2 regions of the Rhizobium sp. BK112 genome follow, and region 1 is predicted to be linked to the other one. Evidence: predicted binding sites of a transcription regulator. Region 1 holds the regulator's gene; the other holds the start of a gene.

Region 1 (7,450 bases):
GCATCATGCTGATCCCCTACGTCTCCTCGCTGTCAGACGACATCATCACCGCCGTGCCGCGGGCCCTGCGTGACGGTTCGCTCGGTCTTGGCGCCACCCGCTCCGAAACCATCAAGAAAGTCGTCTTGCCGGCAGCCCTTCCCGGCATCGTCGGCGCATTGCTGATGACCGCCTCGCGCGCCATCGGCGAAACCATGATCGTCGTGCTGGCCGCCGGTGTTGCCGCCCGCATCCAGATCAACCCCTTCGAGCCGATGACGACGGTGACCGTCAAGATCGTCAACCAGCTGACCGGCGACCTCGAGTTCACTTCGCCGCAGACCCTGGTTGCCTTTGCCCTTGGCATCACGCTGTTCTGCATCACGCTTTGCCTCAACATCTATGCGCTCTACATCGTGCGCAAATACCGGGAGCAGTACGAATGACGGATATTGTTTCTCCCGCCGGCGTCACCGTTTCCAAGGCGCCACCGCGCCGCGATATCGGCATCAAGCGCCGCTATGCCGCCGAGCGCCGGTTCCAGGCCTATGGCATTGCCGCCATCACCTTCGGTCTCGTCTTCCTCTTCATCCTGCTGTGGACGGTGATCGGCAAGGGCTACACCGCCTTCCAGCAGACGGCGATCACCTTGCCGATCGAATTCGCCGAGAAGACGATCGACCCGAACAACAAGCGTGCGACCGACCCTTCGGTGCTGATCGCCGCCAACTATCCGGTTCTCCTGCGCGACGCGATCGTCAAGCAGTTGAACATCAATGCCGCAAGTCGCCCTGATGTGCGCGATGCCTCGGCCATGCTGTCGAAGAGCGCCCCGATCCAGCTGCGCGACATGGTCATGTCAGACCCGTCGATCATCGGCAAGACGGTCAATGTCACGGTGCTTGCCGACGCCAATGTCGACAGCGCCAACAAGGGCCAGATCGATCTTTCGGTCGATGAGAAGAACCGCAAGGTCAACGACAAGCAGGTTGGCTGGATGAACGAGCTGAAGGCGAGCGGCGCTCTTCACAAGCAGTTCAACACCGGCCTCTTCGTCAACGGCAACTCCAGCCGTCCGGAGGCCGCAGGCCTTGGCGTCGCCCTCATCGGCTCGCTCTACCTGATGCTGATCGTGCTGGTGCTGTCGCTGCCGATCGGCGTCGCCGCCTCGATCTATCTCGAGGAGTTTGCGCCGAAGAACAAGCTGACGGACCTGATCGAGGTCAACATCAACAACCTCGCCGCGGTTCCCTCGATCGTCTACGGTCTGCTCGGTCTGTCCGTCTTCATCAACTTCATCGGCCTGCCGCGCTCGGCGTCGCTGGTCGGCGGCCTGGTGCTGACGCTGATGACCCTGCCGACGATCATCATCGCCACGCGTGCCGCTCTTCGCGCCGTGCCGCCGTCGATCCGCGCCGCAGCCCTCGGCCTCGGCGCTTCCAAGATGCAGATGGTGTTCCACCACGTTCTGCCGCTCGCCATGCCCGGCATCCTCACCGGCACGATCATCGGCCTGGCGCATGCGCTCGGCGAAACCGCGCCGCTGCTCCTGATCGGCATGGTCGCCTTCGTCGCCAACGCGCCAACGACGCCGCTCGATCCCTCGACGGCTCTGCCCGTACAGGTCTATATGTGGGCCAACGAGGCCGAACGTGCCTTCGTCGAGCGTACTTCGGGTGCCATCATCGTTCTGCTCCTGTTCCTGATCGTCATGAACATGGGCGCCATCCTCTTGCGTCGTCGCTTCGAGCGCCGCTGGTAAACGGAGTTAAACATCATGAACATGTTGACGGAAGCTGCAGTTGAAAAGGCGCTGGATCACAAGATGAGCAACGTCCCGTATAAGATGATCGGAAAGGATGTCTCGGTTTACTACGGCGAAAAGCGCGCGCTTTTCGATGTGAACCTGAACATCCGCGAAAACACCGTAACCGCCCTGATCGGCCCGTCCGGCTGCGGCAAGTCGACCTTCCTGCGGAGCCTCAACCGCATGAACGACACGATCGACGGATGCCGCGTCACCGGCAAGATCACGCTCGATACCGACGATATCTATGATCCGGATATCGACGTCGTCGAACTTCGCGCCCGCGTCGGCATGGTCTTCCAGAAGCCGAACCCGTTTCCGAAGACGATCTACGAAAACGTCTCCTACGGCCCGCGCATCCATGGCCTGGCCAAGTCGAAGGCCGATCTCGACCAGATCGTCGAGACCAGCCTGCAGCGCGCCGGCCTCTGGAACGAGGTCAAGGACCGCGTGCATGAATCCGGCACCGGCCTGTCCGGCGGTCAGCAGCAGCGCCTCTGCATTGCCCGTGCCGTCGCCGTCAGCCCTGAGGTCATCCTGATGGACGAGCCCTGCTCGGCGCTCGATCCGATCGCCACAGCCAAGGTCGAGGAACTGATCCACGAGCTGCGCGAGAACTACACAATCGTCATCGTTACCCACTCCATGCAGCAGGCCGCGCGCGTCTCGCAGCGCACCGCCATGTTCCACCTCGGCAATCTCGTCGAGGAGAACGACACCGACAAGATGTTCACCAATCCGGACGATCCGCGCACCCAGGATTACATCATGGGTCGCTTCGGCTGATCCTGGCGTCACCAAGCCTTTCCGTTATTCGAGGATAAAGCCCCATGGCATCGACACATATTTATTCTGCCTATGATGATGATCTGAAGTTCCTGTCCAGGCGGATTTCCGAAATGGGCGGCCTGGCCGAGCAGATGGTCGCCGAAGCCGTGCGGGCGCTGGTCAACGGCGATACCGCGCTGGCGCAGAAGGTCATCTCCGACGATGTGATCCTCGATCACGCCGAACGCGAAATCGGCGACAAGGCGATCGTCACCATCGCCCGCCGTCAGCCGATGGCCGCGGACCTGCGCGAAATCATGGGCTCGATCCGCATCGCCGCCGATCTCGAACGCGTCGGCGACCTCGGCAAGAACACCGCCAAACGCGTCATCGCCGTCCAAAGCACCGGCGTTCCCCGCAAGCTCGCCCGCGGCCTCGAGCATCTCTCCGAACTGGCGCTCGTCCAGCTCAAGGAAGTGCTCGATGTCTACACCAATCGCTCCGCCGACAAGGCGAACGCGATCCGCGAACGCGACAACGAGATCGACGCGATGTACACCTCGCTGTTTCGCGAGCTCCTGACCTACATGATGGAAGATCCGCGCAACATCACCAGCTGCACGCATCTTCTCTTCTGCGCCAAGAACATCGAGCGCATCGGCGACCACGCCACCAACATCGCCGAGACGATCTTTTACATGGCGACAGGTGCGCAGCCGGAAGGCGATCGTCCGAAAGACGACAGCGCCAACACCGTCGGCGCGGTAACCGAATAACCGCCCGGGCCGGACGGCCGGGCTAGAAGCTTGCGTGCGCGCCCATCCGGGGCGCGCAAAGAGGTCGCAGCCAATTCTGAATTTGCGCAGGATGCATTGCTTGAACCATCCCCGGTTCAAGGATCATGCGCGAGGAGACCGACACGCATGATCCCGAGAGTTGCAGTTGTTGAAGACGAGGAAGCCCTGAGCGTGCTTCTTCGCTACAATCTCGAAGCGGAAGGCTTCGAGGTCGATACCATCCTTCGTGGCGACGAAGCCGAAATGCGGCTTCAGGAGCGCACGCCCGATCTGCTCATCCTCGATTGGATGCTGCCTGGCGTCTCCGGCATCGAACTCTGCCGGCGCCTGCGCATGCGGCCGGAAACCGAGCGCCTGCCGATCATCATGCTGACGGCGCGCGGCGAAGAGAGCGAACGCGTCCGCGGGCTTTCGACGGGTGCCGACGATTATGTCGTCAAGCCCTTCTCGACCCCCGAGCTCGTCGCCCGCGTCAAGGCGATGCTGCGCCGCGCCCGTCCCGAGGTGCTGTCGACGGTGCTGAAATGCGGCGATATCGAGCTCGACCGTGAAACCCACCGGGTCCATCGCAAGACCCGCGAAGTCCGCCTCGGCCCCACCGAATTCCGCCTGCTGGAATTCCTGATGTCGTCGCCGGGCCGGGTCTTCTCCCGCTCGCAGCTTCTCGACGGCGTCTGGGGCCACGATATCTATGTCGACGAACGCACCGTCGACGTCCATGTCGGCCGCCTGCGCAAGGCGCTGAATTTCTCCAACATGCAGGACGTCATCCGCACCGTCCGCGGTGCCGGTTATTCGATGGAAGCCTGAGGGCCTCCATTCTGATTGCTGACAACGTCGCTCGAGCTAGCGTCTGCCCCTCACCCTAACCCTCTCCCCGTAAAACGGGGCGAGGGCACGTGCCCTGCGAGAGGTCAGCGGGGAACGGAGAGGTCGGGCATATCCCCTTCGCCCCGCAAGCGGAGAGAAGGTGCCGGCAGGCGGATGAGGGGCAGCCATCCGCGCGAACCAATAACTACAAAAAAACGGGCCAGTCGGCCCGTTTCTCATGTGCGGCGATGTTACCCGCTCAGCTGGCCCGCGCTGCTGCCCGGCGGCGTTCGTTGACCGGCTGGTAGGCAAGCTTCTGGTGATAGCTGCAATAGGGCGAATTGTCGGGGGATTCGCAGCCGCAGAAGTGGAAGTCATCCTTCAGCGGATCGCCGACCGGCCACTTGCAGGTGCGTTCGGTCAGTTCCGTCAGGCCGAGGCGTCGGGAAATCGGAACGACCACGTTGCCTCTCGGCACGTATTCCATTTCCTCGATCGTTTCGATCTCGATCTCTTCCTTCAGCATCGTCGCGCCCTGCTGGCGGGTAACGGTGCGAGTGGCGACCCGTGAGGCGTAGTTCGGCGCGCGCGGCGCAGAAGTATTGCGTTTCGGCGTTCGGGCGGCATTGGCGGTACCGCCGGCCTTGGCACGGCCGGGGAGGCTCAGCCGATGCACCTTGCCGATGACCGCGTTTCTGCTGACGCCACCAAGTTGTGCCGCGATCTGGCTGGCGCTCAGTCCTTCGGCCCAGAGCTTCTTGAGTTTCTCGACCCGCTCGTCTGTCCAGTTCATGCCCTGTCTCCACCTTTTGCGTTGGTGATGGCAGAATCCCTCACCGTTGTCCCGGAAGGCTCCGAAACAAGAAACGCTTGATCAATTTTGGTGACTAGTTCCGCCGCATGCAGTCTAGTAATTGAACTTTAACCTAGTGTGAGGCTGACTCCGTGACAAGAGTCGCATGAATCCGGATGAATCGAATTTCAAGTTTTCCCCAACTTGCTGCCCCGGCGTGGCATTTCTGCAATAATGCCTGTTGAGGACGGATAATGCTGCTGTACAAGCTTGCTGCATGCGCTAAGGGCGCAGTTTTGTTGACATTGCAGCGCGAAAAGGAAATAGTGCCAGTCGCCGCCGCAAGGCGGCATTTTTGATTTTTCGGGCCTGGTTTTCTTAGCCGGAGTCCGGAGCTTGATAACATCGATGGGAGATCGCGCTATGGCTGAAGCCGCGCCGCTTTATGACACCTATTCTCGTGCCCCGTTGCGGTTCGAGCGAGGCGAGGGCGTGTGGCTGATCACCGAAAGCGGCGAGCGATATCTCGATTTCGGCGCCGGCGTCGCCGTCACTTCGGTCGGCCACAGCAATCCGCATGTGGTCGGCGCGCTGAAGGAGCAGGCCGACAAGGTCTGGCATCTCTCCAACATCTATGAGATCCCCGGCCAGGAGCGTCTGGCCAAACGGCTGACCGACGCCACCTTTGCCGACAAGGTGTTCTTCACCAATTCGGGCGCCGAGGCGCTCGAATGCGCGATCAAGACGGCGCGCCGTTATCAGTATTCCAAGGGTCATCCCGAGCGCTTCCATATCATCACCTTCGAGGGCGCCTTTCACGGCCGGACGCTGGCGACGATCGCCGCCGGCGGCCAGGAGAAATATCTTGAGGGCTTCGGCCCCAAGGCGCCCGGTTTCGATCAGGTGGCTTTCGGCGACATCGAAGCGGTGCGCGCCGCGATCACCGATGCCACCGCCGGAATTCTCATCGAGCCGGTGCAGGGCGAGGGCGGCGTGCGTCCGGCCACCCCCGAATTCATGAAGGCGCTTCGCCAGATCTGCGACGAAAATGGCCTGCTGCTGATCCTCGACGAGGTCCAGACCGGCGTCGGGCGCACCGGCAGGCTCTTCGCCCATGAATGGTCGGGCGTCACCCCCGACATCATGGCGGTCGCCAAGGGCATCGGCGGCGGTTTCCCGCTCGGCGCCTGCCTTGCCACTGCAGAGGCTGCCTCCGGCATGAAGGCCGGCACGCACGGCTCGACCTATGGCGGCAATCCGCTCGCCATGGCCGTCGGCAGCGCCGTGCTCGACATCATTCTCGCCGATGGCTTCCTCCAGCAGGTGCGCGACGTCGCACTTGTCTTCCGCCAGGGCCTGGCTTCGCTGAAGGACCGTTATCCCGATGTGATCGAGGATATCAGAGGCGAGGGGCTGTTGCTCGGCGTCAAGGCGGCCATTCCCTCGGCCGAACTGCTGCAGGCGATCCGCGCCGCCCATCTGCTCGGCGTGCCCGCCGGCGACAATGTCATCCGCCTTCTTCCGCCCCTCGTGGTCACCGCCGAGGAAGCCCGCGAGGGCCTTGCCCGCATCGAGCGCGCTGCCGAGAGCATTCGCGCCTCCAAGGTCAAGAAGACGGCTTGAAGGGATTGCCGCCTGCGGGCGCAGCACAGGTAAGAAGACTATGGCTCCTAAACATTTCCTCGATCTTTCGGCGGTCACGTCAGCCGATCTCAGAACCATCATGAACGATGCGCTCGCCCGCAAGCAGGCCTTCAAGGCCGGCACGGGCGACAAGCCGCTCGCCGGCAAGATGCTGGCGATGATCTTCGAGAAGCCGTCGACGCGCACCCGCGTCTCCTTCGATGTCGGCATGCGCCAGCTCGGCGGCGAAACGCTGTTCCTGTCAGGCACCGAGATGCAGCTCGGCCGCGCCGAGACGATCGGCGACACCGCCAAGGTGCTATCGCGTTATGTCGATGCGATCATGATCCGCACCACCGAGCATTCCAGGCTGCTGGAGCTTGCCGAGCACGCGACTGTGCCCGTGATCAATGCGCTGACGGATGACACCCATCCCTGCCAGATCATGGCCGATATCATGACCTTCGAAGAGCATCGCGGCCCGATCAAGGGCAAGACCATCGCCTGGACCGGCGACGGCAACAATGTGCTGCATTCGCTGGTCGAAGGGGCTGCGCGCTTCGGCTATCGCATGAACATGGCCGTGCCCCTTGGCTCGGAGCCCAAGGATCACTATCTGAACTGGGCCCGCAATGAGGGCGCCGAAATCATGCTCTGCCATGATGCCGACCGTGCGGTCGCCGGCGTCGATTGCGTGGTGACCGATACCTGGGTCTCCATGAATCAGGAACATCGGGCCCGGGGTCACAATGTCTTCCAGCCTTATCAGGTCAACGCGGCTTTGATGGCGAAGGCCGGCAATGATGCATTGTTCATGCATTGCCTGCCTGCTCATCGTGGTGAGGAAGTGACGGACGAAGTGATCGACGGTCC
Region 2 (7,450 bases), on a different contig from region 1:
GCATCGCTCGATATGGCGGATCTGCTTGCCGGGTTCCAGACCAAGCTCATTCCGCATGCCGCGGTAACCCAGGCGGCGTTGCCGCTGTTGCAGCCGGGCGGCAGCATCACTTTCGTTTCGGCGGTCAGCGCGCAGGCCGCGATGCCCGGTACGGCTGGGCTTGCTGCCGTCAATGCCGGCATCGAGGCGATGGTGCCGGTGCTGGCGGCCGAGTTGAAGCCGTTGCGTGTCAACGGCGTTTCCCCTGGGGTCGTCGATACGCCTTGGTGGAGTTTCCTGCCGCCTGAGCAGCGCGGCAGCGTCTTTGCAGATTTCGCAGGCCGCACGCCGGTCGGCCGTGTCGGCAGGCCGGAGGATATTGCGGAGGCGATCGCCTTCCTGGTCGGAAACACCTTCATGAGCGGCCATATCATCACCTGCGATGGCGGCGTGCGTCTTGGCGCCTGAGGCAGGTAAATTCAAACCGGAGAGGTCATGCGCCGTGCAGGGCGCCTGGCCCCAATGGCGACACGGCTGCGACCTTTCGATCACGTGATGCGGCGGCAAGCCTTTCCTCGGCGCTGCGGGCGATTGCCTGCAGGTCGCGCGGCTTGCCTGATATCTTCTCCATGGCGGCGATGACGACATCGGTTGCGAGGTAGTCCGGCTTATGGCCGACGCCGCGAACGGTGATGAGCTCGGAGCCCGATATGTCGCGGGCAAGGCCGCGCGAATGCAGGTGCTCCCAGACGATCTCGTCGCGGTCGCCTGTTATGATGACGGTCGGCGCGGTGATCTGCGAGTAGAGCGGCGACTGTTCCTTCACATAGGCCAGCAGTCTTTTGAAATCGGCGGCGTTATTGTGGAAGGCGCGGGGCCGCAGCACCAGTGACGGGCCGGTTTTTTCGATATAGTCGGCCGGGCGCGGATTGGGGCGGAAGACGTTCAGCGTGCCGCGCTCCAGCCGGCTCAGCCCGAGCGGCACGACGATCGCATGGTTGAAGAGCCAGCCGACGACCGGCACGGTTGCGACATGATAATACCAGTCGATGCCGCCCGGCCATGGATGGGTGGCGGGTGCGAGGAACAGCAGGCCTGATGTCTTATCGGGATGGCGCAGGCCGAAGGCGGCGGTGATCGCGCCGCCGAAGGAATGGCCGACAATGATCGCCTTCTCGATGCCGCGCTTTTCCATCAGCCTGGCGATCGCATCGGCCTGGCCGGAGGGAACGGCGTTCTCAGGGCCGCCGCGCTCGGAATAACCATGACCGGGACGATCAACGAACAGCATTTCCGCCCGGCCTTCGAGTGCTGCGTGAAAGGCGACGACCTGGTCGAGCAGATTGCCGCTGGCGCCATGAATGAAGACAAGCGGCGGCAGATCCGCATTTTCGGGACGCTTGATGTGGACGGCATTCATGCAGTAGCCGCCGACATCCGTCAGTTCGCCGATATTGGGATAGGCGTGTTCGAATTGCCGCGCCTTATAGGATGAGTAACCGATGGCGGCGGCGAGCGGGGCGAGAAGAGCGGAAACTTCTGCAAGCATGATGTTAACAACGAGCGACAGTTGCGGGATGAGCTGCGGGCGAACAAACCGCTACATCATTCCCTCTATATTCTAAAATTGCGCGACGTGATCCGACGTCAAGATGTCAGCCCGGGAATCAGGTGCGGTTGCCGGCGAGTTTTTCGGCAAGCGTGTTGACCTGTTCCTGCGCGGTGCGTTCGGCGGGATAGACATCGAGGAAACGCTCCCAGGCCTTCAAGGTCAGTTGGTCGTTGCCGGAATTGCTAAGAATCGCCGCCATGCCGGAGAGTGCGCCGAAATGGCGCGGCTCGAGATCGAGCACACGTTCGATGTCGGACATCGACTTGCGATAATTGCCCATGACGAAATTCAGCGTGGCGCGGCGGTTCCAGCTTTCGGCATAATCGGGCTTCAGCGCGATCGCCTCGTCGAGGAAGTCGAGGGCAGCCGGATTGCGCTTTTCCTCGATCGCCTTGTCGGCCCACTGCATCAGCAGATTGATGGTGGCGCTGCCGGAATCGTTCCATTCCATGCGGATTTCATTGGCGATGCTGCTGGCCTTGTCGGGGTCGCGCTCACGCTTCAACTGGCTGAAGAGCTGGTCGAGGTGCTGCTTCGGCGAACTGCTGACATCCGTCTGTTCGACGATGACGTCCTTTTCCGCGGCGGTGGCCGGAAAAGTGGCGGAGAGGAGAATGAGGGCGAGCGGCAGCGCCGCTGATGTCAAAGCAAAAAAGCGCATGGCGGACATATTAGCCCGCCAACGCCGAAGATCAAACAAATTTGACGTGATCACCATAGTGACCCACCGGATATATCCGCCGGCGCAAGCTCACGCGGCGCGGCGATCCGGATGCGCGAAATCAGCCCTGACGAGCCTTGTAGCGCGGGTTCAGCTTGTTGATGATGTAGATGCGGCCCTTGCGGCGAACCAGACGGTTGTCACGGTGACGAGCCTTGAGCGACTTGAGCGAATTCTTGATCTTCATTTTTCTGATCCGCGATCTCTATGGGGGAATTCACATTCGCCCGTATCTTTAACAATCAAAAGCGCGCCATCGGGCGCGCTCTTTAGGTGGGGGAGCAGATACCTCTTCACCTTTTCCATGTCAACCGCATGAAGGTGTTTTTCCCAAGGCGTCGCGGTGTTTTCTCAAGCCGAAACCGGTGATTTCGGCGTCAAGGTGGTGACGTGGCCCATCTTGCGGCCGGAGCGCCACTCGGTCTTGCCATAGAGATGAACCAGCGTATCGGGACGCTGCAACCAGTCGGGAACGGCAAGGATATCGTCGCCGATCAGGTTCTGCATGACGCAGTCGGAATGACGCTCGCCATTGCCGAGCGGCAGGCCGGCGACGGCGCGGATATGCTGCTCGAACTGGCTGACGACGCAGGCGGCTTCCGTCCAGTGACCGGAGTTGTGGACACGCGGCGCCATCTCGTTGGCGATCAGACCACCGTCGCGCAGCACGAAGAATTCGATGCCGATGACGCCGACATAGTTCAAGGCGGCGAGGATCTTTTCGGCCGATCGGCGCGCAATATCCGCCGTCGCTGGCGAGATCGTAGCGGGAACCGTCGAGGTGTGAAGGATGCCGCTGCGGTGGACATTCTCGGCGGGATCGAAGCAGACGACCGTGCCGTCGGTGGCCCGCGCGGCGATGATCGAGACCTCGCGCTCGAAGGCGACGAAACTTTCGAGGATGAGTGGCACGCCGCCGAGCGCGGCATAGGCGCCATCTGCGCTGTCGGCCACGGAGCGGAAAACCATCTGGCCCTTGCCGTCATAACCGAGACGGCGCGTCTTCAGCACGCCCTGACCGCCGAAATCCTTCAGTGCCATCTCGAGATCGGCCTGGCTGTCGACCGCATGGAAGCGGGCGGTCGATATGCCGCAGCCATTGAGAAAGCGCTTTTCGACGAGGCGGTCCTGGGCGGCTTCCAGTGCCTTCGGCGGCGGATAGACGGACACGCTCGCCGAGAGCGTCTCGGCAGCTGCGACGGGCACGTTCTCGAATTCGTAGGTGACGACATCGCAGATATCAGCGAGTTCGGCGAGTGCCGCCGGATCGTCATAGGCGGCGGTAATCTGCCGGTTGGCGAGCTGGGCGGCCGGGCAGTCCGCCTGCGGCTCGAGGATGATCGTGCGAAAATTCAATCTGGCGGCGGCAATGGCCAGCATGCGGCCAAGCTGGCCGCCGCCGATTATGCCGATCGTTCTTGCCGTCATAGGTCGTCCATCGGGTATTCGGCGACGGCGGCACTCTGGCGCTCGCGCCATTCGTCGAGCCGGTCGGCGATTTCTTCGTCGGAAAGGGCAAGGACGGCTGCGGCGAGAAGGGCGGCATTGACCGCGCCGGCCTTGCCGATGGCGAGCGTGCCCACCGGAATGCCGGCCGGCATCTGCACGATGGAAAGAAGGCTGTCCTGGCCGGACATGGTCTTTGACTGGACCGGCACGCCGAAGACCGGCAGCGGCGTCATCGATGCGGCCATACCCGGCAGGTGGGCAGCGCCGCCGGCGCCGGCGATGATGACCTTGAAGCCCTCCGCCCGCGCTCCCTTGGCGAAATTGACCAGCCGGTCGGGTGTGCGGTGCGCCGAAATGATGCGCGCATCGTAAGGGATCTCAAGCGCCTCCAGCGTGTCGGCGGCGTTCTTCATGGTCTCCCAGTCGGACTGGCTGCCCATGATGATGGCGACGGGCGGTCTGTCTGTCATCGTTGCTGCTATTCCCTCTCAGGCGATGATGTCAGGGATGATCTGATCTTCCAGCTTGGAGAGCCTGTCCTTGATGACGAGCTTCTTCTTTTTCATACGCTGGATCCGCAGAGCATCGCATCCGGTCTGGATCATGGCGTTGATCGCGGCGTCGAAATCCTCATGCTCCTGGCGCAGACGCGCCACTGTGAGCCTGATTTCCGCCTGTTCCTGATCGGCCATATGCAATCCCCGTTATCGTGCTCGGACGTTGTCCGATCTGCCGATGATTTCCGCAAGCTCCTATCACCAAATACAGGTAACGGCTAGTTAGTCTTGATCATGAAATTGCCATCCAGTCTTCATCTTTTGGCCTTCGACAAGCCTTCAAAAATATGTCACAGTCCCCGCCGTTGACACCTTGATCCCCGACGATGTTGGCCGGGGAGGGTAAGAGGAAGGAAGGGTCATATGACTGTTCAAGCTCATCTTGAGTCACTCCAGAAAAAGCATGTTGCTCTCGAGGAGGAGTTGCACGCGCTCAGAACATCTCCCTCTATTTCCGATACGGAACTTGCCGAATGCAAGCGCCGCAAGCTGCGCATCAAGGACGAGATTCAGCGTCTTAAGTCATCCGTCCACTGATCTTCCCAAGGGTCGCCGGACGATCATCTTGCGCAAAGAGGTAAATCCATCCATTCCGCCTAAAATCAGCAAGAACCGGTGATCACACACTCGATTTGCGCCAGTCCGATGCCCGCCGCATCGCGGCTGGCGCTTTTGGTTCGTCAAGCTTCAAAGGGGCTGATGATCCGTGTCGAGTTTCCGGCCGGCATAATTTAACCCTGAAGCGGAACTGCTCGGGATAAAATTATGCAATTCAAAGTGATAAAACGTCCTCAGAGACGCGTGACGTGCATCAGGCCCAGAATTGATCAAGCCATAAATTGAGCGTGTCGAAGCCGCGGTTGTTGACCGCGTAGATGCGCTTCGTGCCTTCGGATGTCACCGAAACAAGATTGCTGTCCAACAGCGCTTTCAGGTGTTGCGAAACGGCGGGGCGGCTGATCGGCAGACCCTCGGCGAGCTCATTGACCGTCCGTGGTGCGCGGCGCAGTTCCTCCAGCAGAAACCGCCGGTTCGGATCGGCAATCGCAGAGAAAGGGTCCGTGTTCGACATGGCGGGAACGCTACGTCAAACCGGGCGCTCCAGCAAGGAAATTGTGCATTGCAGCGTGCGGCAATTCAAAGTGCTGCAGCGTTCCTCGCGCGTCTCAAAAGAAGCGCGGCGCTCCAGGGTTTCACCAACCAAGGCCCTCGTGCACGATCAGGAAGGCAGCGATCAGCGCCATCGCATACATGAAGGGATAGAAGATCTGTGGCCTCATGCGGCGCACGCACCATGCGCCGGCAAAGGTGGCGAGCGGGGCGAAGGGCAGGAGCGTCGCGGAGGTCGCAAGGTTCTGGGTGTCGAGTTGGCCGAGCGCGAAATAGGGGATCAGCTTGATGGCGTTGAGGATCGCAAAGAAGCGCACGCTGGTGCCGGTATATTCGCGTGGCTGCAATTTGAGCGGCAGGGCATAGATCTGGAAGGGCGCGCCGCCGGCATGGGCGACGAAGCTGCCGTAGCCGGAAAATGTGCCCCAGAGGCTGGCGGCCACCGGCCGCTGGCCGCGCGGCGGGACCACCTTGCCGGCGCCCGGGCCGAAATTATTCCAGAAATAGCGCAGGCAGAAGAGGATGGTCACCGCGCCGATGACAATGCGCAGCATGCTGCCCGGAACGAGCGCCGAGGTCGCCCAGCCGAGCGCGATGCCGAAGACTGCGCCCGGCAGCATGATCTTCAGCGTCGCCCAGTCGCCATGCTTGCGCCAGATGACGAGCGAGATCATGTCCATGAAGACCAGGATCGGCAGCAAGATCGCTGCCGCTTCGACCGGCGAGACGACGAGGGCGAGGAAAGGCAAGCCGATCAGCGACAAAGCGTCGCCCATGCCGCCCTTTGCGAGGCCCACCAGCAGAACCGCGGGCACGGCGGCGTAGTAGAATGACAAATCCTGCGGCATGCTTTCGACGTCCTCCTCTTGCAAGCCTCGTCTAACGGAACTACTCACACAAAACGAGTGCGGATCCCTCATTTCGAAGGGGAATTCGCCGGAAACGGAAAGACCTCATGACCGAACCGGAAAACCGCTGCCGCCTTGTGCTCATCGCACCTGATATTGCCGATGCCGATGAACAGGCAAAGATCGTCGCCGACGCGCTGAAGGGCGGCGACGTCGCTTCGGTGATCGTGCCGCAATACGGGCTCGACGACGGCGCCTTCCAGAAACATGCCGAAAAGCTGGTGCCGCTGATCCAGGATGCCGGAGCGGCTGCGCTGATTTCAGGCGACAGCCGCGTCGCAGGCCGGGCGAAGGCCGATGGCCTGCATCTTTCCGGCAATGCTGAGGCGCTTTCGGAAGCGATCGACAAACACGCGCCGAAGCTGATCATCGGCGGCGGCAACGCGGCTGACCGCCACCACGCGCTGGAGATCGGCGAAGTCAGGCCGGACTATATCTTTTTTGGCAAGCTCGACGGCGACATCAAGCCGGAGGCGCATCCGAAGAACCTTGCGCTCGGCGAATGGTGGGCCTCGATGATCGAGATTCCCTGTATCGTCATGGGCGGCACCGATCCGGCCTCGGCGCTTGCCGTTGCCGAGACCGGAGCGGAGTTCGTGGCGCTGCGGCTGGCGGTCTTCGGCGAGCCCGGCCGGGCGCCGTCGATCGTCGCCGAAATCAACGCGTTGCTTGACGAAAAAGCGCCACGGTTTGAGGATTGAAATCGCCCTCATGCCGATCCCGCCCGTCCGCCTTTTGAAATTTGCCCTTGCCAGCGTGGCGGCCTTGGTTGCTGCCGGGCCGGACGTCGCTTTGGCGCAGGCGCCGGACAGCGTCATCAGCCAGCCGGGCACGGCGCCGGCATCGACCTTCCGCACCGACCGGCCCACTGGCCCGGATGTCAAGCCCTCCGATGGTGTTGGCGTGTTCGACCGTATGGGCGCGAAGCTGCCGGACCTGCCGCCGGAAAAGGATTACAAGGGGCCGATCGACGAGGCTTACGGCGCCTTCCAGCGCGGTTATTACCTGACGGCAATGGACAAGGCGCTGCCGCGCGCCCAGCTCGGCGATCCGGCGGCGCAAACGCTGATCGGCGAAATCCTCTCGCAGGGCCTCGGCGTCAAGAAGGACGTGA

The links. The regulator PhoB, encoded in region 1, activates phosphate uptake and scavenging genes when phosphate is short. The targets are predictions, from matches to a motif close to TGTCATNNANCTGTCAT.
Region 2: a site for PhoB is predicted at 4,560-4,576, ahead of FHT75_RS20160 (YdcH family protein). Genes of this name have one in related genera too.

What each region holds. Positions count from the first base shown of each region.
Region 1 covers NZ_JACHYZ010000004.1:71,757-79,206, reverse strand. Annotated here, with positions in the region: gene pstC (phosphate ABC transporter permease subunit PstC) at 1-425, shown strand, start outside; gene pstA (phosphate ABC transporter permease PstA) at 422-1,741, shown strand; gene pstB (phosphate ABC transporter ATP-binding protein PstB) at 1,757-2,572, shown strand; gene phoU (phosphate signaling complex protein PhoU) at 2,617-3,330, shown strand; gene phoB (phosphate regulon transcriptional regulator PhoB) at 3,478-4,161, shown strand; gene FHT75_RS12990 (GcrA family cell cycle regulator) at 4,421-4,954, opposite strand; gene FHT75_RS12985 (aspartate aminotransferase family protein) at 5,378-6,577, shown strand; gene argF (ornithine carbamoyltransferase) at 6,618-7,450, shown strand, end outside.
Region 2 covers NZ_JACHYZ010000007.1:126,626-134,075, reverse strand. Annotated here, with positions in the region: gene FHT75_RS20195 (SDR family oxidoreductase) at 1-447, shown strand, start outside; gene FHT75_RS20190 (alpha/beta fold hydrolase) at 473-1,528, opposite strand; gene FHT75_RS20185 (tetratricopeptide repeat protein) at 1,647-2,261, opposite strand; gene ykgO (type B 50S ribosomal protein L36) at 2,374-2,499, opposite strand; gene FHT75_RS20175 (5-(carboxyamino)imidazole ribonucleotide synthase) at 2,664-3,740, opposite strand; gene purE (5-(carboxyamino)imidazole ribonucleotide mutase) at 3,737-4,231, opposite strand; gene FHT75_RS20165 (YdcH family protein) at 4,250-4,453, opposite strand; gene FHT75_RS20160 (YdcH family protein) at 4,682-4,855, shown strand; gene FHT75_RS20155 (ArsR/SmtB family transcription factor) at 5,130-5,390, opposite strand; gene FHT75_RS20150 (sulfite exporter TauE/SafE family protein) at 5,512-6,276, opposite strand; gene FHT75_RS20145 (thiamine phosphate synthase) at 6,384-7,037, shown strand; gene FHT75_RS20140 (tetratricopeptide repeat protein) at 7,048-7,450, shown strand, end outside.